2 regions of the Variovorax sp. RO1 genome follow, and region 2 is predicted to be linked to the other one. Evidence: riboswitches for the same ligand, from Rfam matches in the RefSeq annotation. Region 2 holds a riboswitch; the other holds the start of a gene.
The links. A riboswitch is a leader RNA that binds a small molecule or an ion and turns the genes downstream of it on or off. The one in region 2 is predicted to bind glycine.
Positions count from the first base shown of each region.

Region 1: it holds a riboswitch for glycine, as region 2 does, so the genes downstream of both, CY658_RS27670 (ABC transporter substrate-binding protein) here and gcvT (glycine cleavage system aminomethyltransferase GcvT) in region 2, are expected to answer to the same signal.

Region 1 covers NZ_PKMT01000007.1:158,546-165,889, reverse strand. The annotation lists gene CY658_RS27675 (ABC transporter permease) at 1-740, opposite strand, end outside; gene CY658_RS27670 (ABC transporter substrate-binding protein) at 764-2,347, opposite strand; glycine riboswitch at 2,482-2,607, opposite strand; gene CY658_RS27665 (NADP-dependent isocitrate dehydrogenase) at 2,874-5,108, shown strand; gene CY658_RS27660 (DUF1161 domain-containing protein) at 5,280-5,627, shown strand; gene CY658_RS27655 (Pr6Pr family membrane protein) at 5,645-6,247, shown strand; gene CY658_RS27650 (SDR family oxidoreductase) at 6,409-7,230, shown strand; gene cynS (cyanase) at 7,184-7,344, opposite strand, start outside.
Region 2 covers NZ_PKMT01000009.1:149,981-157,324, reverse strand. The annotation lists gene CY658_RS30375 (hypothetical protein) at 1-178, shown strand, start outside; gene gcvP (aminomethyl-transferring glycine dehydrogenase) at 213-3,122, opposite strand; gene gcvH (glycine cleavage system protein GcvH) at 3,176-3,547, opposite strand; gene gcvT (glycine cleavage system aminomethyltransferase GcvT) at 3,619-4,791, opposite strand; glycine riboswitch at 4,839-4,943, opposite strand; glycine riboswitch at 4,956-5,046, opposite strand; gene CY658_RS30355 (N-acetylmuramoyl-L-alanine amidase) at 5,096-5,773, opposite strand; gene CY658_RS30350 (hypothetical protein) at 5,868-6,404, opposite strand; gene CY658_RS30345 (L,D-transpeptidase Cds6 family protein) at 6,501-6,980, opposite strand; gene CY658_RS30340 (MFS transporter) at 7,119-7,344, opposite strand, start outside.

The sequences.
Region 1 (7,344 bases), on a different contig from region 2:
ATGCCGATGCCGATGACCGTGACGATGGGAATGGCCGCGTTGGCGAGCGCGTGGCGCATCAGCAGCCGCGTCTCGGAGATGCCCTTGGCGCGCGCGGTGCGGATGTAGTCCTCGGTCATCGCCTCGGCCACGGCCGCACGCGTGACGCGCGCGATCAGCGCCACGTAGATGATCGACAGCGTGATCGACGGCAGGATCAGGTGCTTGAGCCACAGCAAAGGCCCCTGGCTCAGTCGCTGGTAGCCCTGCACCGGCAGCCACTGCAGGTGCAGCGCGAAGATCCAGATGAGCACGTAGCCGATCACGAACGCGGGGATCGAAAAGCCCATGACCGAGAAGCCCATCAGCATGCGGTCGAGCCAGCCGCCGTGGCGCCACGCCGCGAGCACGCCGAGCGGCACCGCGATGAGGATGGTGGCCACCAGCGTCACGGCCGCGAGCGACACCGTAGCCTCGATGCGCTGGCCGATCAGTTCCACCACCGTCTTCTTCATGAAGTACGACTCGCCCAGGTTCCCCTGCAGCAGTTGCGCGCTCCAGTGGAAGAACTGCACGGGCAGCGACTGGTCGAGCCCCAGTTGCGCGCGGACGCTGGCGATGTTCTCGCTGGTCCCGCTGTCGCCCACGATGGCGGCGGCCGGGTCGCCGGGCGCGAGCCGCAGCATCAGGAACACGATGAGCGCGACGATGACGAGCACCGGCACGGTCGAGAGAATGCGGCGTGCAAGAAAAAGCAGCATGGTGGCTCCCGGGTCCGGCCGCGTCAGTTCTTCTTCAGGTTCCAGAACACGGCGACCGGCGAGCGCACCACGCCGCTCACCACGCCCTTGCGGTAGGCCGTGAGCGGCTTGTACTCGCCGATGGGTGCGTAGATGCCGGTGTCGTACACGCGCTGCTGGATGGCGGTGGCCAGCTCCTTGCGCTTGGGTTCGTCGCTGCTGGCAAGGAAGTCGGACTTGAGCTGCTCCAGCTTGTCGTCGGTGGCCCAGCCGAACCAGCCCTTCTCGCCATTGCCCGTGAGCGGCGCGAAGAACATCGGGTTCATGTTGTCGGCAATGCCCCAGCCCGTGATGAAGAGGTTCCAGCCGCCCTTGTCGACCGGATCTTTCTTGGCGCGGCGCGTGACCAGCGTGGGCCAGTCCATCGACTGCATGTCGACGTTGAAGCCGGCCTGCTTGAGCAGCTGCGCCATCACCGGCGGAAACTTGTTGAGCACCGCGAAATCGGCCGGGTACATCAGCACCACGGGCTTGCCGTCATAGCCTGCCTCCTTGAGCAGCGCCTTGGCTTTTTCGAACTGCGGCTTGCCGGTGAAGTAGCCCGTCTTGTCGGAGGCGAAGGCCGAGCCGCAGGGGTAGATGGACGCGCAGCCGTTGTACAGCTCCTTGTGCACCAGCTGGGCGCGCATCAGCGCCTCCTGGTTGATGGCCATGAAGGCGGCCTGCGCGATCTTCGGGTTGTCGAAGGGCGGGATCAGGTGGTTCAGGTGCAACGCGAACGAGCCCTTCGACACGGGGCTGTCGAGCGTGATGGCAGGGTTGTTCTTGAGCGCGGTGTACTGCTCGGAGGGCACCCACTCGATCATGTCGACCTCGCCGTTGGCCAGCGCATTGGCCTGCGTTTGTGCATCCTTCAGCACGATCCACTCCATGCGGTCGACGTACACGCTCTTGCCGCCGGCCGTGCCCGACGGCGCCTCGGCGCGCGGCACGTACTTGGTGTTCTTCAGGTAGACGATCTTTTCGCCGGGGCGGTATTCGTCCTTCTTGAAGATGTAGGGGCCGGAGCCGGTGGCGTCGTCGATCTGCTTGTCGGCCGGCGTGGCCGCCACGCGCGCCGGCATGATGAAGGGCGGGTTCGACGAAGGCTTGCTCAGCGCATCGAGCACCATGCCGAAGGGCTCCTTGAAGACGAACCTGAAGCTGTTGGCATCGACCGCCTCGGTCTTGTCCAGGGCGGTGAACATCTTCTGGCCCAGGCCGTCGCGCTGGCCCCATCGCTTGAGCGAGGCGAGCACGTCTTCCGAAGTGACGGGCTTGCCGTCATGGAAGGCCAGGCCCTTGCGCAGCGTGAAGGTCCAGGTCTTGCCGTCGGCGCTGGTCGTGTACTTGTCGACCATCTGCGGCAGCACCTTGCCCTGGGCGTCCACGCCGAAGAGCGTGTCGTAGACCATGTAGCCGTGGTTGCGCGTGACGAAGGCGGTGGTCCAGATCGGGTCGAGGATCTTCAGGTCGGACTGCGGCACGAGGCGCAGCACCTTGCCGGTGTCCTGCGCGAAGGAGGAGGCCGCTGCCGCGGCCAGCAAGGCACCTGCGAACAGGGCTTTCAGTTGTCGTGTCTTCAGCATGGGTCAGTTCTCCGGTTGAAAAAGAGGGGCGCGCGCGGGCAACGCCGGGGGCGCAGGCATCGGGCGGCGGTGCGGGAAACAGGTCATGAAAAAGGCTCCGGAGCGAACACGGACACACCGCGCTCATCGCGCGGCGTGCCCCTGCTGTCCTTTTGCCTGAGAGATTCACCCTGCACGCACATCGCGCAGGGCTTGCCCCTTCGGCGGCTGCCCTCGGTCCCCTGCAAGGGGGCCGGTCAGCGCTCTCCAGCGTTAGAAAAATCCAGTCTTGGGACCTGAGCGTTATGGGCTATCGCCTTCGGTAATGCACCAGCTCGACGCATCGAGCCAGGCATTTCTCCTGGATGCTTTCTTCAAAGCAGTTTGCGTGCCACGCGGTGGCATGGGCCGCGGCAGCGGGGTCATCGGGGTTTCTCCGACCGCGCCCCGGCCCGACCGGGCGACAATGGGGGGCTCCGGCGAAAGTCCATTTCGCCCAATGAAATTTCAGCCCTCTCGACAACCCAGAACCTACGGAAGCAAGCGCATGAGCACGAAGCAACCCACCATCGTCTACACCCTCACCGACGAGGCGCCGCTGCTGGCGACCTACGCCTTCCTGCCCATCGTGCGCGCCTTCACCGCGCCGGCCGGCATCAACGTGACGACGAGCGACATCTCGGTGGCCGCCCGCGTCCTGGGCGAATTCCCCGAGTTCCTGAGCGACGACCAGAAGGTGCCCGACAACCTGGCCGAACTGGGCAAGCTCACGCTGCGGCCTGACGCCAACATCATCAAGCTGCCCAACATCAGCGCCTCGGTGTCGCAGCTCAAGTCGGCCATCAAGGAACTGCAGGGCAAGGGCTACAAGATTCCCGACTACCCGGAGAACCCGACCTCGGACGAGGACAAGGACATCCGCACGCGCTACAACAAGTGCACCGGCAGCGCCGTGAACCCCGTGCTGCGCGAAGGCAACTCCGACCGCCGCGCGCCCCGCGCCGTGAAGGAATACGCCCGCAAGAACCCGCACAGCATGGCCGAGTGGAGCCAGGCCTCCCGCTCGCACGTCTCGCACATGCACGGCGGCGACTTCTATCACGGCGAAAAGTCCATGACCCTGGACCGCGCGCGCAACGTCAAGATGGAACTGCTGACCAAGAGCGGCAAGACCATCGTGCTCAAGCCCAAGGTCGCCCTGCTCGACCGCGAGATCATCGACTCCATGTTCATGAGCAAGAAGGCGCTGCTGGCCTTCTATGAAAAGGAAATCGAAGACGCGCACAAGACCGGCGTCATGTTCTCGCTTCACGTCAAGGCGACCATGATGAAGGTCTCGCACCCCATCGTGTTCGGCCACTGCGTGAAGATCTTCTACAAGGAAGCCTTCGAGAAACACGGCAAGCTGTTCGACGAGCTGGGCATCAACGTCAACAACGGCATGGTCGACTTGTACAACAAGATCGCCACGCTGCCCCAGAGCACGCAGGACGAGATCAAGCGCGACCTGCACGCCTGCCACGAAGGCCGCCCCGAGCTGGCCATGGTCGACTCGGCCAAGGGCATCACCAACTTCCACTCGCCCAACGACGTGATCGTCGATGCGTCGATGCCCGCCATGATCCGCAACGGCGGCAAGATGTGGGGTGCCGACGGCCGCCTGAAGGACGTCAAGGCCGTGATGCCCGAATCGACCTTCGCCCGCATCTACCAGGAGATCATCAACTTCTGCAAGTGGCACGGCGCCTTCGACCCCAAGACCATGGGCACCGTGCCCAACGTCGGCCTCATGGCCCAGAAGGCCGAAGAGTACGGCTCGCACGACAAGACCTTCGAGATCGCCGAAGACGGCATCGCCAACATCACCGACTTGGACACCGGCGAAGTGCTGATGAGCGAAGACGTGGAAAAGGGCGACATCTGGCGCATGTGCCAGGTCAAGGACGCCGCCATTCGCGACTGGGTGAAGCTGGCCGTCAACCGCGCACGCAACTCCGGCATGCCGGTCGTGTTCTGGCTCGACGCCTACCGCCCGCACGAGGCGCAGCTGATCACCAAGGTCAAGATGTACCTGCACGAGCACGACACCACGGGCCTGGACATCCAGATCATGAGCCAGGTGCGTGCCATGCGCTACACGCTGGAACGCGTCGTGCGCGGCCTGGACACCATCAGCGCCACCGGCAACATCCTGCGCGACTACCTGACCGACCTGTTCCCCATCATGGAACTGGGTACCTCGGCCAAGATGCTGTCGATCGTGCCCCTGATGGCCGGCGGCGGCATGTACGAGACCGGCGCGGGCGGCTCGGCCCCCAAGCACGTGCAGCAGCTGGTGGAAGAAAACCACCTGCGCTGGGATTCGCTCGGCGAATTCCTCGCGCTGGCCGTGAGCCTGGAAGACCTGGGCCTGAAGACCGGCAACGCGCAAGCCAAGATCCTGTCCAAGACGCTCGACGCGGCCACGGGCCAGCTGCTCGACAACAACAAGAACCCGTCGCCCAAGACCGGTCAGCTCGACAACCGCGGCAGCCAGTTTTACCTGGCCATGTACTGGGCCCAGGAACTCGCCGCGCAGACCGAGGACAAGGACCTGCAAGCCAAGTTCAAGAAGCTCGCCGAGGCGCTCACCGCCAACGAGAAGAAGATCGTCGACGAACTCGCGGCCGTGCAGGGCAAGCCGGTGGACATCGGCGGCTACTACCTGGCCGACCCGAAGAAGTACGAAGCCGTGATGCGCCCCAGCGCCACGCTGAACGCGGTGCTGGCGCCGGCGGCCTGATCGCGCTGCGCCTGCGTCTTCCGGGTCTGCACTGACCCGGAAGCCTTCCTACCAACGGCCTGTTGCTCGCGCGGCAGGCCGTTTGTTTTTGCATCTTCCATCGCACAGCGCGAGACTAGACTGCGATTCCCCGCCCCACTCACTGCAAGAGAAAAGAAAGGCAGGCCCCTCATGAAACTCCGTCTGCTTGCTGTTGCTGCCGCCTCGACCCTGCTCGCGGTCGTCGGCAGCGCCCACGCCCAGAGCAACTGCGACACGCTGCGCGCCGAGATCGAGGCCAAGATCGCCGCGTCGGGCGTCACCAATTTCAGCGTCGTCACCGTCGATGCCGCCGCCACCGCGAGCGGCCAGGTGGTGGGCAGCTGCGACCTCGGCACGAAGAAGATCGTCTATCAGCGCGAAGGCGGCACGGCCTCGCAAGCGCCTGCCTCCACGTCAGCCCCCGCGCCACGCGGCGAGCCCCTGCTCACCGAGTGCAAGGACGGCTCGGTGTCCATGGGCGGCACCTGCAAGCCCTGAGCGCAGGGCAGCATCCCGTGATCTGGCCTGCCTTGCGCCTCTTCTTCGGCCTGCTGACCCTCGTGGCGATCGGCTGGCAGCTGACGATCCATGTCCGCATGGGTTTCAACGTCGTCAACTTCTTCAGCTTCTTCACCAACCTCTCGAACCTGTTCGCGGCGATCGTGCTCGTGCTCGGCGCGCGCCGCCTCTGGCGACCGGCGTACACGGGCCCCGACGAGGGGTTGCGCGCCATGTCGGCCGTGAACATGGCGGTGGTCGGCATCGTCTTCTCGCTGCTGCTGCGCGACGTCGACCTCGGCGCGCTGCGGCCGTGGATCAACACGCTGCTGCACCACGTGATGCCCTGCGTCGTGCTGCTCGACTGGCTGCTGCAACCACCGCGCACGCGACTCGGCGGCCGGCAGCTGCTGTGGATACTCGTCGTCCCGATGGTTTACCTGGCCTACACACTGCTGCGCGGTGGCAGCACCGGCTGGTATCCCTACCCCTTCCTCAACCCCGCCAATGTGGGCGGCTACGGCGGTGTGGCTGTCTATGCGGCGGGTATCGCGCTGACCTTCGGGTTGGCGGGATGGGGGTTGCTGGCGTTGGGGAATCGGCTGGGCCGGCGCGCCTGACGCGGCCACGCGCGCGACCCGCCTGTTTCTACATTTCGCAGGATCAGGCAAAAACCTCGTTCGATCCGGATACCGCTCCAACCCTCTTCGCCCCGAGACTCATCCCCATGCCCGGCGCACCCTTCGCGCCACGGCGCACCGACCTGCATGAGGAGTTTTGTATGAGTGCAATCCAGGACACAGTGGTTCTCGTCACCGGCGCCAGCAGCGGCATCGGCGAGGCGACGGCGCGGCGGCTCGCGCGGCGTGGCGCCCATGTGGTGCTCGGCGCGCGCCGCACCGAACGGCTGGCCGCGCTCGCGGCCGAGATCAATGCCACCGGCGGCTCGGCGAGCTTCCGGCGGCTGGACGTGACGCACCGGCCCGACATGGAGGCCTTTGCCGAGTTCGCCCTCGACACGCACGACCGCATCGACGTGCTGGTGAACGCCGCCGGCGTGATGCCGCGGTCGCCGCTGTGGCAGCGCAAAGTCGAGGAGTGGGAGCTGATGATCGACGTCAACCTGCGCGGCATGCTGCTGGGCGTGGCGGCCGTGCTGCCGACGATGCAGGAGCAGGGCTGGGGCCACATCGTCAACGTCGCGCCGGTCGCCATGGGCGGCGCCACGCCCGACTCGGCCGTGTACCACGGCACGCAGTACGCGGTGCAGGCGATTTCCGAAGGGCTGCGACGGGAACACGCGGGGCACCTGCACGTCACGCTCGTGAGCCCCGACGTGGCCGAGGCCGCCGACCCGCTGGCCGAGCGCATCGCCGCGAGCTACACCTTCGAACGCATGCGCACGCGGCGGCGGCTGACGACGCCCGTCGAGGGCGTGGCGCGTGCCATTGCCGGCGCGATCGAGGGTGCGAGCTACGGCATGGCCGGCCCGGGCTGGCGTTCGGCCCCGACGCCGCGGCCGAAGCCTGCGACGCCGGTGTGCCGAAAGCCGAACCTCAGTAGCTCTTGTACGGCAGGAACTTGCCCGACAGCACCACGTTGACGCGGTCGCCCTTCGGGTCGGGCTGGCGCTGGATGTCCATGCTGAAGTCGATGGCGCTCATGATGCCGTCGCCGAACTCCTCGTGGATCAGTTCCTTGATGGTGGTGCCGTACA
Region 2 (7,344 bases):
CACCGACCCCACCGAACTCATGGGCCCGATGACCTTCGACCGGGACTATGCACACATCAAGCGCTACCAGGCGGCCTTCGCGTTCGATCCGTCCGAAACCTACGCGGGTGTGAACGCCGCGAAGATCGCGGCGGACCTGCTCACCGTGCAGTGGGCGATGTACCACCGCGAAGGCTGAGCGGCGGCACTGAGCCGCCGCGCCTGCGCCGTCCTCAGGCCTCTTCGGCTTCCTGGTAGTTGCCCACCGGCACGCAGCTGCAGAACAGGTTGCGGTCGCCGTAGACGTTGTCGACGCGGCCGATCGGCGGCCAGTACTTGGCCTGCTTGAGTTCGGCCAGCGGGAACGCGCCGAGTTCGCGCGAGTAGGGGTGGCTCCACTCGCTGCCGATCAGGCTCGCGGCGGTGTGCGGCGCGTGCTTGAGCGGGTTGTCGTCCTTCGACCAGACGCCTTCTTCGACGCGGCGGATCTCGCCGCGGATGGCGATCATCGCGTCGACAAAACGGTCGAGCTCGGCCAGCGGTTCGCTTTCGGTCGGTTCGACCATCAGCGTGCCCGGCACGGGGAAGCTCAGCGTGGGCGCGTGGAAGCCGTAGTCGATGAGGCGCTTGGCCACGTCTTCGGCGGTGACGCCGCTGGTGTCCTTGAGCGGGCGCAGGTCCAGGATGCACTCGTGCGCGACGTGGCCGTTGGGGCTCGCGTACAGCGTGGGGTAGTGGTCCTTCAGGCGCGCGCTGATGTAGTTGGCGCTGAGGATGGCCGTTTCGGTCGCGGCCTGCAGGCCCTTGGCGCCCATCATGCGACAGTACATCCAGCTGATCGGCAGCACGGCTGCATTGCCCAGCGGCGCGGCCGACACGGCGCCCACGCCGTTCGAGGGCACGCCGGCCGTGGCGTGGCCCGGCAGGTAGGGCACGAGGTCTTCGACCACGCAGACCGGGCCGACGCCCGGGCCGCCGCCGCCGTGCGGAATGCAGAAGGTCTTGTGCAGGTTCAGGTGGCTCACGTCGCCGCCGAACTCGCCCGGTGCGGCCACGCCGACCAGTGCGTTCATGTTGGCGCCGTCGACGTACACGCGACCGCCGTGCTCATGCACGAGCTCGCACAGTTCCTTCACGCGGGTTTCGAACACGCCGTGCGTGCTTGGGTAGGTGATCATCACGGCGGCCAGGTGGGCGCTGTGCTTTTCGCAGGCGCGCTTGAGGTCGTCCATGTCGACGTTGCCCTGCGCGTCGCAGGCCGTCACCACCACCTGCAGGCCCACCATCTGGGCGCTGGCCGGGTTGGTGCCGTGCGCCGACGAGGGAATCAAGCAGATGTTGCGGTGGCCCTGGCCCTTGGCTTCATGGAAGGACTTGATGGCCAGCAGGCCCGCGTACTCGCCCTGCGAGCCCGCGTTGGGCTGCAGGCTGATGCCCGCATAGCCGGTGGCTTCGCACAGCCAGGCGCGCAGCTGTGCGTCGAGCTGGGCGTAGCCCTGCAGCTGCTCGGCGGGCGCAAAGGGGTGGATGTTCGCGAACTCGGGCCAGGTGATGGGGATCATCTCGCTGGTCGCGTTGAGCTTCATGGTGCAGCTGCCCAGCGGGATCATGCTGCGGTCGAGCGCGAGGTCCTTGTCCGACAGGCTGCGGATGTAGCGCAGCATCGCGGTTTCGCTCTTGTGGGTGTTGAACACCGGGTGCGTGAGGAAGGCGCTGGTGCGACGCAGGTCGTCGGGAATCAGCGGCGTGGTGCTTTCGGCCAGTTCGTCGAAGCGCGGCATCGCGGTGCCGGCGGGCACGAACAGCGCCCACAGGGTTTCGATGTCGGCGCGCGTGGTGGTTTCGTCGAGCGAGATGCCCAGGTGCTGCTGCAGGCGCTGGCGCAGGTTGACGCCGCCGGCCTGCGCACGCTCGATGATCGCGGCCGTGTCGTCGCCGGTGCGGATCGTCAGCGAATCGAAGGCGGTGGTATTCACCGGCTCGCGGCCCATCTGCGACAGGCCCTTGGCGAGGATGGCGGTGAGCACGGCCACGCGCTGTGCAATGCGCGTGAGGCCGTCGGGGCCGTGGTACACGGCGTACATGCTGGCAACCACGGCCGGCAGCACCTGCGCGGTGCAGATGTTCGACGTGGCCTTTTCGCGGCGGATGTGCTGCTCGCGCGTCTGCAGCGCGAGGCGGTAGGCGGGCTGGCCGTGCGTGTCGACGCTCACGCCGACGAGGCGGCCGGGCAGCGAGCGCTTGAACGAATCGCGGCAGGCCAGGTAGGCGGCGTGCGGGCCGCCGTTGCACAGCGGCATGCCGAAGCGCTGCGTGGTGCCGCAGACGATGTCGGCATCGAACTCGCCGGGGGCGACCAAGAGCGTCAGCGCCAGCAGGTCGGCCGCGACGATGAAGGCGGCGTCGCACTGGTGCGCGTGGCCCGCGAGCGGGCGCAGGTCGTGCACGTGGCCGGTGGTGGCGGGGTACTGCGCGAGCACGCCGAAGAACTCACCGCTCACCATCAGGTGCGGCAGCGTTTCCGAGACGGTGCTCACCTTGACTTCGATGCCCAGCGGCGCGGCGCGGGTCTTGATGACTTCGATGGTCTGCGGGTGGCAGTCACCGGACACGAGGAACACGTTGCTCTTGCTCTTCACGCTGCGCTTGGCGAGCGTCATGGCCTCGGCGGCGGCCGTGGCCTCGTCGAGCATCGACGCGTTGGCGATGGCCATGCCCGTGAGGTCGCACACCATCGTCTGGAAGTTGAGCAGAGCTTCCATGCGGCCCTGCGAGATCTCGGCCTGGTAGGGCGTGTAGGCCGTGTACCAGGCGGGGTTCTCCAGGATGTTGCGCAGGATCACGCCCGGCGTGTGCGTGCCGTAATAGCCTTGGCCGATGAAGCTCTGGAACACCTTGTTCTTCGATGCCAGCGTCTTCAGCTCGGCCAGCGCGTCGGCCTCGGTGACGGGCGCGGGCAGGCGCATCGGCCGGGCGCGGCGGATAGCCGCCGGCACGATGCCGTCGATGAGCTCCGCGCGCGTTTCCGAGCCGATCACCGGCAGCATGCGCGCCTCGTCCGCTGCATCGATGCCGATGTGACGGGCGAGGAATTCTTCGGCGTTCTCTAGTTCTTGCAAAGAGGGAAGGGCGGGAATCGGCATGGCGGTGAAGGCTCGGGGGAAGAAGGAACGAAGGTGGCTGAAGACTCAGCGGATCAGGACTCGGCGGCGAACTTGTCGTAGGACGCTGCGTCGAGCAGGGCGTCGAGCTGTGCGGGCTCGCTCAGCTTGACCTTGAAGAACCAGCCGGAGGCCAGCGGGTCGCTGTTGGCCAGCGACGGGTCGGCGCGCAGCGCTTCGTTCACTTCGGTGATCTCGCCCGACACGGGCATGAACACATCGGCGGCGGCTTTCACGGACTCGACCACACCGGCGACTTCGCCCTGTGCGAAGGTCTTGCCGACTTCGGGCAGGTCGACGAACACCACATCGCCCAGCGCGTCCTGCGCATGCACGGTGATGCCGACGGTGGCGGCGCCGCCTTCGGCCGCCACCCATTCGTGGTCCTTGGTGTATTTGATGCTCATGAAAAAACTCCTCGTGGAAAAAATGGAATCGGGGTGCAGAGCCTAGCCGGGTCTGCGGTGTTCAGCTGCGGTCAGCCGCGGTAGTAGCGCGTCGGCACGAAAGGCATAGTCGACACCTCCATCGGCACCGGCTTGCCGCGCACGATGGCCTGCACGCGCGTGCCGGGCTCGGCAAAGGCGGCGGCCACGTAGCCCATGGCCACGCAGCGGTCGGCCGTGGGGCCGAGCAGGCCGCTGGTGACGGTGCCGATGTCGTGGCCTTCGAGCGACTGCAGCAGCGTGCCGTCGCGCACCGGAATGCGTTCCAGCGCCACGAGGCCGACGCGCTTGCGCGTGAGCGTCTCGTGGTCGGTGTGGCCGGCCGCACCCGAGGCGACGGCCGCCAGCTGGGCCAGCACCTTGGCCGCGCCCGGGAAGCCGCCTTCGCGCGCGCCGCCCGTGCGGCGCACCTTCTGGATCGCCCAGTTGAGCGAGGCTTCGACCGGGGTGGTGGTGGTGTCGATGTCGTTGCCGTACAGGCACAGGCCGGCTTCGAGCCGCAGCGAGTTGCGCGCGCCCAGGCCGACGGGCTTCACCTCGGGCTGCGCGAGCAGCAGGCGGGCGAGGGCGTTGGCATCCTTGCCGGCCACGGAGATTTCGAAGCCGTCTTCGCCGGTGTAGCCGCTGCGCGTGACGAAGGCGGCAATGCCGCCGATCTGCACCGCGCCGCCGGTCATGAACACGAAGCGCTCGATGCCGAGCGACAGGCGCGCCAGCGTGGCGGCCGCCTGCGGGCCTTGCAGTGCGAGCAGGGCATGGTCGGGCAGGGGCTGCACTTCGCAGCGCGCACCGATCTTGTCCTGGATGTGGGCGATGTCGGCCACCTTGCAGGCACCGTTCACGATCACGAAGAGCGAGCCGTGGCCTTCGTTGAAGAACATCAGGTCGTCGAGGATGCCGCCCTCGTCGTTCAGCAGCAGGCCGTAGCGCTGCTTGCCGGCGGGCAGGTCGACCACGTCGACGGGCATCAGGGTTTCGAAGGCGGCGGCGGCGTCGGGGCCGACGAGACGCAGCTGGCCCATGTGCGAGATGTCGAACAGGCCGGCCGCATCGCGCGTGTGCTTGTGCTCAGCCATGAGGCCGGCGGGGTACTGGACCGGCATGGAGTAGCCGGCGAAAGGCACCATGCGTGCGCCGAGCTCCACGTGGAGGTCGTACAGCGGTGTCTTGAGAAGTTGGGCGTCAGAAGCGGAGGAAGCGGCCACGGGGCACTCCAAAGGGGCAGTCGAAATCCATGGCTGCAACGCCATGGGCCACCCCTGCTGTCCGCTTTACCTGAGAGATTCGCCCCACGATCGGGGTTTGCTCCTTCGGTGGGCCGCATGCAATGCCACGGCCTCTCTCCAGCAAGGAAACGCCGGTGGTTGCCGGCGTCTTGTCAGTCCTTTTGCCTGAGCGTTCGGGGAACCCCTGCGCCTTCGGCGGCCCCGTCATGCGGGGCTCTCTCCTGACCCGGCGAGTGTAGTGGATCGCGGGGCCGGGGCTGGTGTCGAAGTGCTCGTGGGGGCCTCAGGTGTGGCAGCACCCCAGCGCCTGGGACGCTCTCAGTTGGGAGAGCGGCTTGGCGGAAGCGACCGCCACGGGAACGGCATCGGCTTCGCCGTTCAGCACCAGGTGCTTGAACCGTTCCCAATCGAACAAGGTGCCCGGATCGGTACGGCGGTCCGGGTCCAGCTTGGCGTGCGAAACCACGTGGGCCAGATTGGGGTACTTGGCCCAGCAATGGCGAACGATGCGGGCCGTGATTTCGACTTGCCAGTCGGAGAACGTGTCGAGCTCCTGCTTGTTCACGACCTCGATGCCCAGCGACCAGTGGTTGACGCGCTTGGCGCCGTCGTTCACATCGGGGTGCGAGGCCGCATTGCGCACGTGCCATGCCGCGAGCGCCTCCGGCACGCAGGCCCAGACGAGTTCGCCGTGCTGGTCTTCGTCTTCATCGGGAACCAGCCAATGGAACGACGCGGCGTCGGTCGGTTTTTTCATGACCGAGATGGCGCCGGAAGACGATCCGCCGGCCGTGGCATGGATGACCACCGTGGTGATGCCCATGATCGGATCGACCGATCGCTTCGTCGTGCACGTCGGCCAGTAGGGCTGCACGCCGGGGTACCAGGGCTCGTTGAGGGAAACCTCTCCTGGTCGTTTCGACTTGGGAAGCGTGAAGTGATAGCTCTTCGGACTCGGCATGCTGAACCTCCTTGTTTTGGGAACTGAGTTCTAGCAAGGGGCCCTCTGGGCCCGCGTCCCCTGGATGAGGGATGGCGACCTCTGGCCGCCAGGTTCAGTGCACGGTTTCGGCCAGCGGCAGCAGCTTGTCGATGCGCTCGCGCAGCGAGTCGGCGCGCTCGGGGCCGGCGGCTTTCTCGATCTCGGAGAGCATGAGCGCGGCGATGGTCAGCATGGCCTCGCGGTCGCGCGCCTCGCGCAGGGCGTCGCGCATCTGGTTGGCGAAGCGCGGGTCGCGGCGCACGAACATGCGCTCGCAGATGTCGAACAGGAACATGCGCGTGGTGGCCAGCGAGCGCTTGCCGTCGAAGCTGTCGGCCGATGTGGCGACCTGGATCGGTTCGGCGGCGGGGACGGGTGTGGGGGCCGGCGTAGGTTGCACCGGGGCCGGTCGCGCATCCTGCAGATAGCCCCGCTGCATCAGCCCCTGGATCGCCTGCTCGGCCTCGACGCGGCTGGGGAACAGCGGGCTGAAGTCGGTCAGCGAGCGCCGGCCGTCGGCCATGAGCAGCAGGGCGCGCTCACGCTGGCTGAGCGTGCGCTGCCCGGCCTGGAGTTCGTCGCGTGCCTTCTCGGTCTTGGTGGGAAACATGGCGGCCACAGCTTTCGGAGGTCGAAGGCTGCAGCATCGTTGCAAGTGGTGACACCTTCGTGAACCATTTGCCTACAGAGGGCATGCTGACGCGCGTCAGTTGCCCGCGCTGCTTTCCTTGCGGATCAGCCAGCGCGTGCCCACGCGCTGTAGCTCGAGCGTCTTGCGGTCGGTTTCGGTGAGCGCGTCGGCGCGGTAGACCTGCCGGAATTCCGCACTGGCCGACGTGCCCTGGATGCTGATCACCAGCCCCTCGATGCCCACGCTGATGCGCGACTTGCCCGTGATGCGGGTGCGCCGGTCGGCCTCCCAGCGTTCGCGGGTTTGGCTGCGTGCGGGGGTGAAGTCGGGCGCGTAGGCCGCGAGGTAGCGCTCCACGTCGCGGGCGGACCAGGCCGCAGCCCAGGCGCGCACGGCGGTTTCCACTTCGGCGAGGGTGGCGACGGGGTTGGCCGAAATGACGGGTGCTGCCGCAGACGACGGCACAGGCGCAGCGGCCGGCGTGGCCGCGAAACCGGCCGTGGCCAGCAGCGCGGCGGCGGCGAGGCTGCAACCTTGGGCGGCGATTCGATGCATGGCGTCCTTTTCCTTCTTCGGGTCTGTCAGGCTCGACGTCGAAGCTTGCGTCGATTCTGGCAGTGAAAGAGGGGGCGCGTGGCGTTGAATCGCCCACGGATTTCAGTGGGCTGTTGTTCAGAGCGCGAGGGCTAGAACTCAGGCCGCGGCAGCCTCGCCCACCATCACCTGCACCGTGCGGTTGCGCAGCCGCAAGGCCAGCACGGTCGCGACGCACAGCACGCACAACACCACCGTGAGCGTCACGCCGAGCCCGCGTGCATCCGACAGCAGGCCGAACAGCGGCGACACCAGCCCGCCGACCGAGAGCGCAAGCCCGAGCGTGATGCCGCTGGCGGTGGCCGGGTTGCGCGGCAGGTAGTCC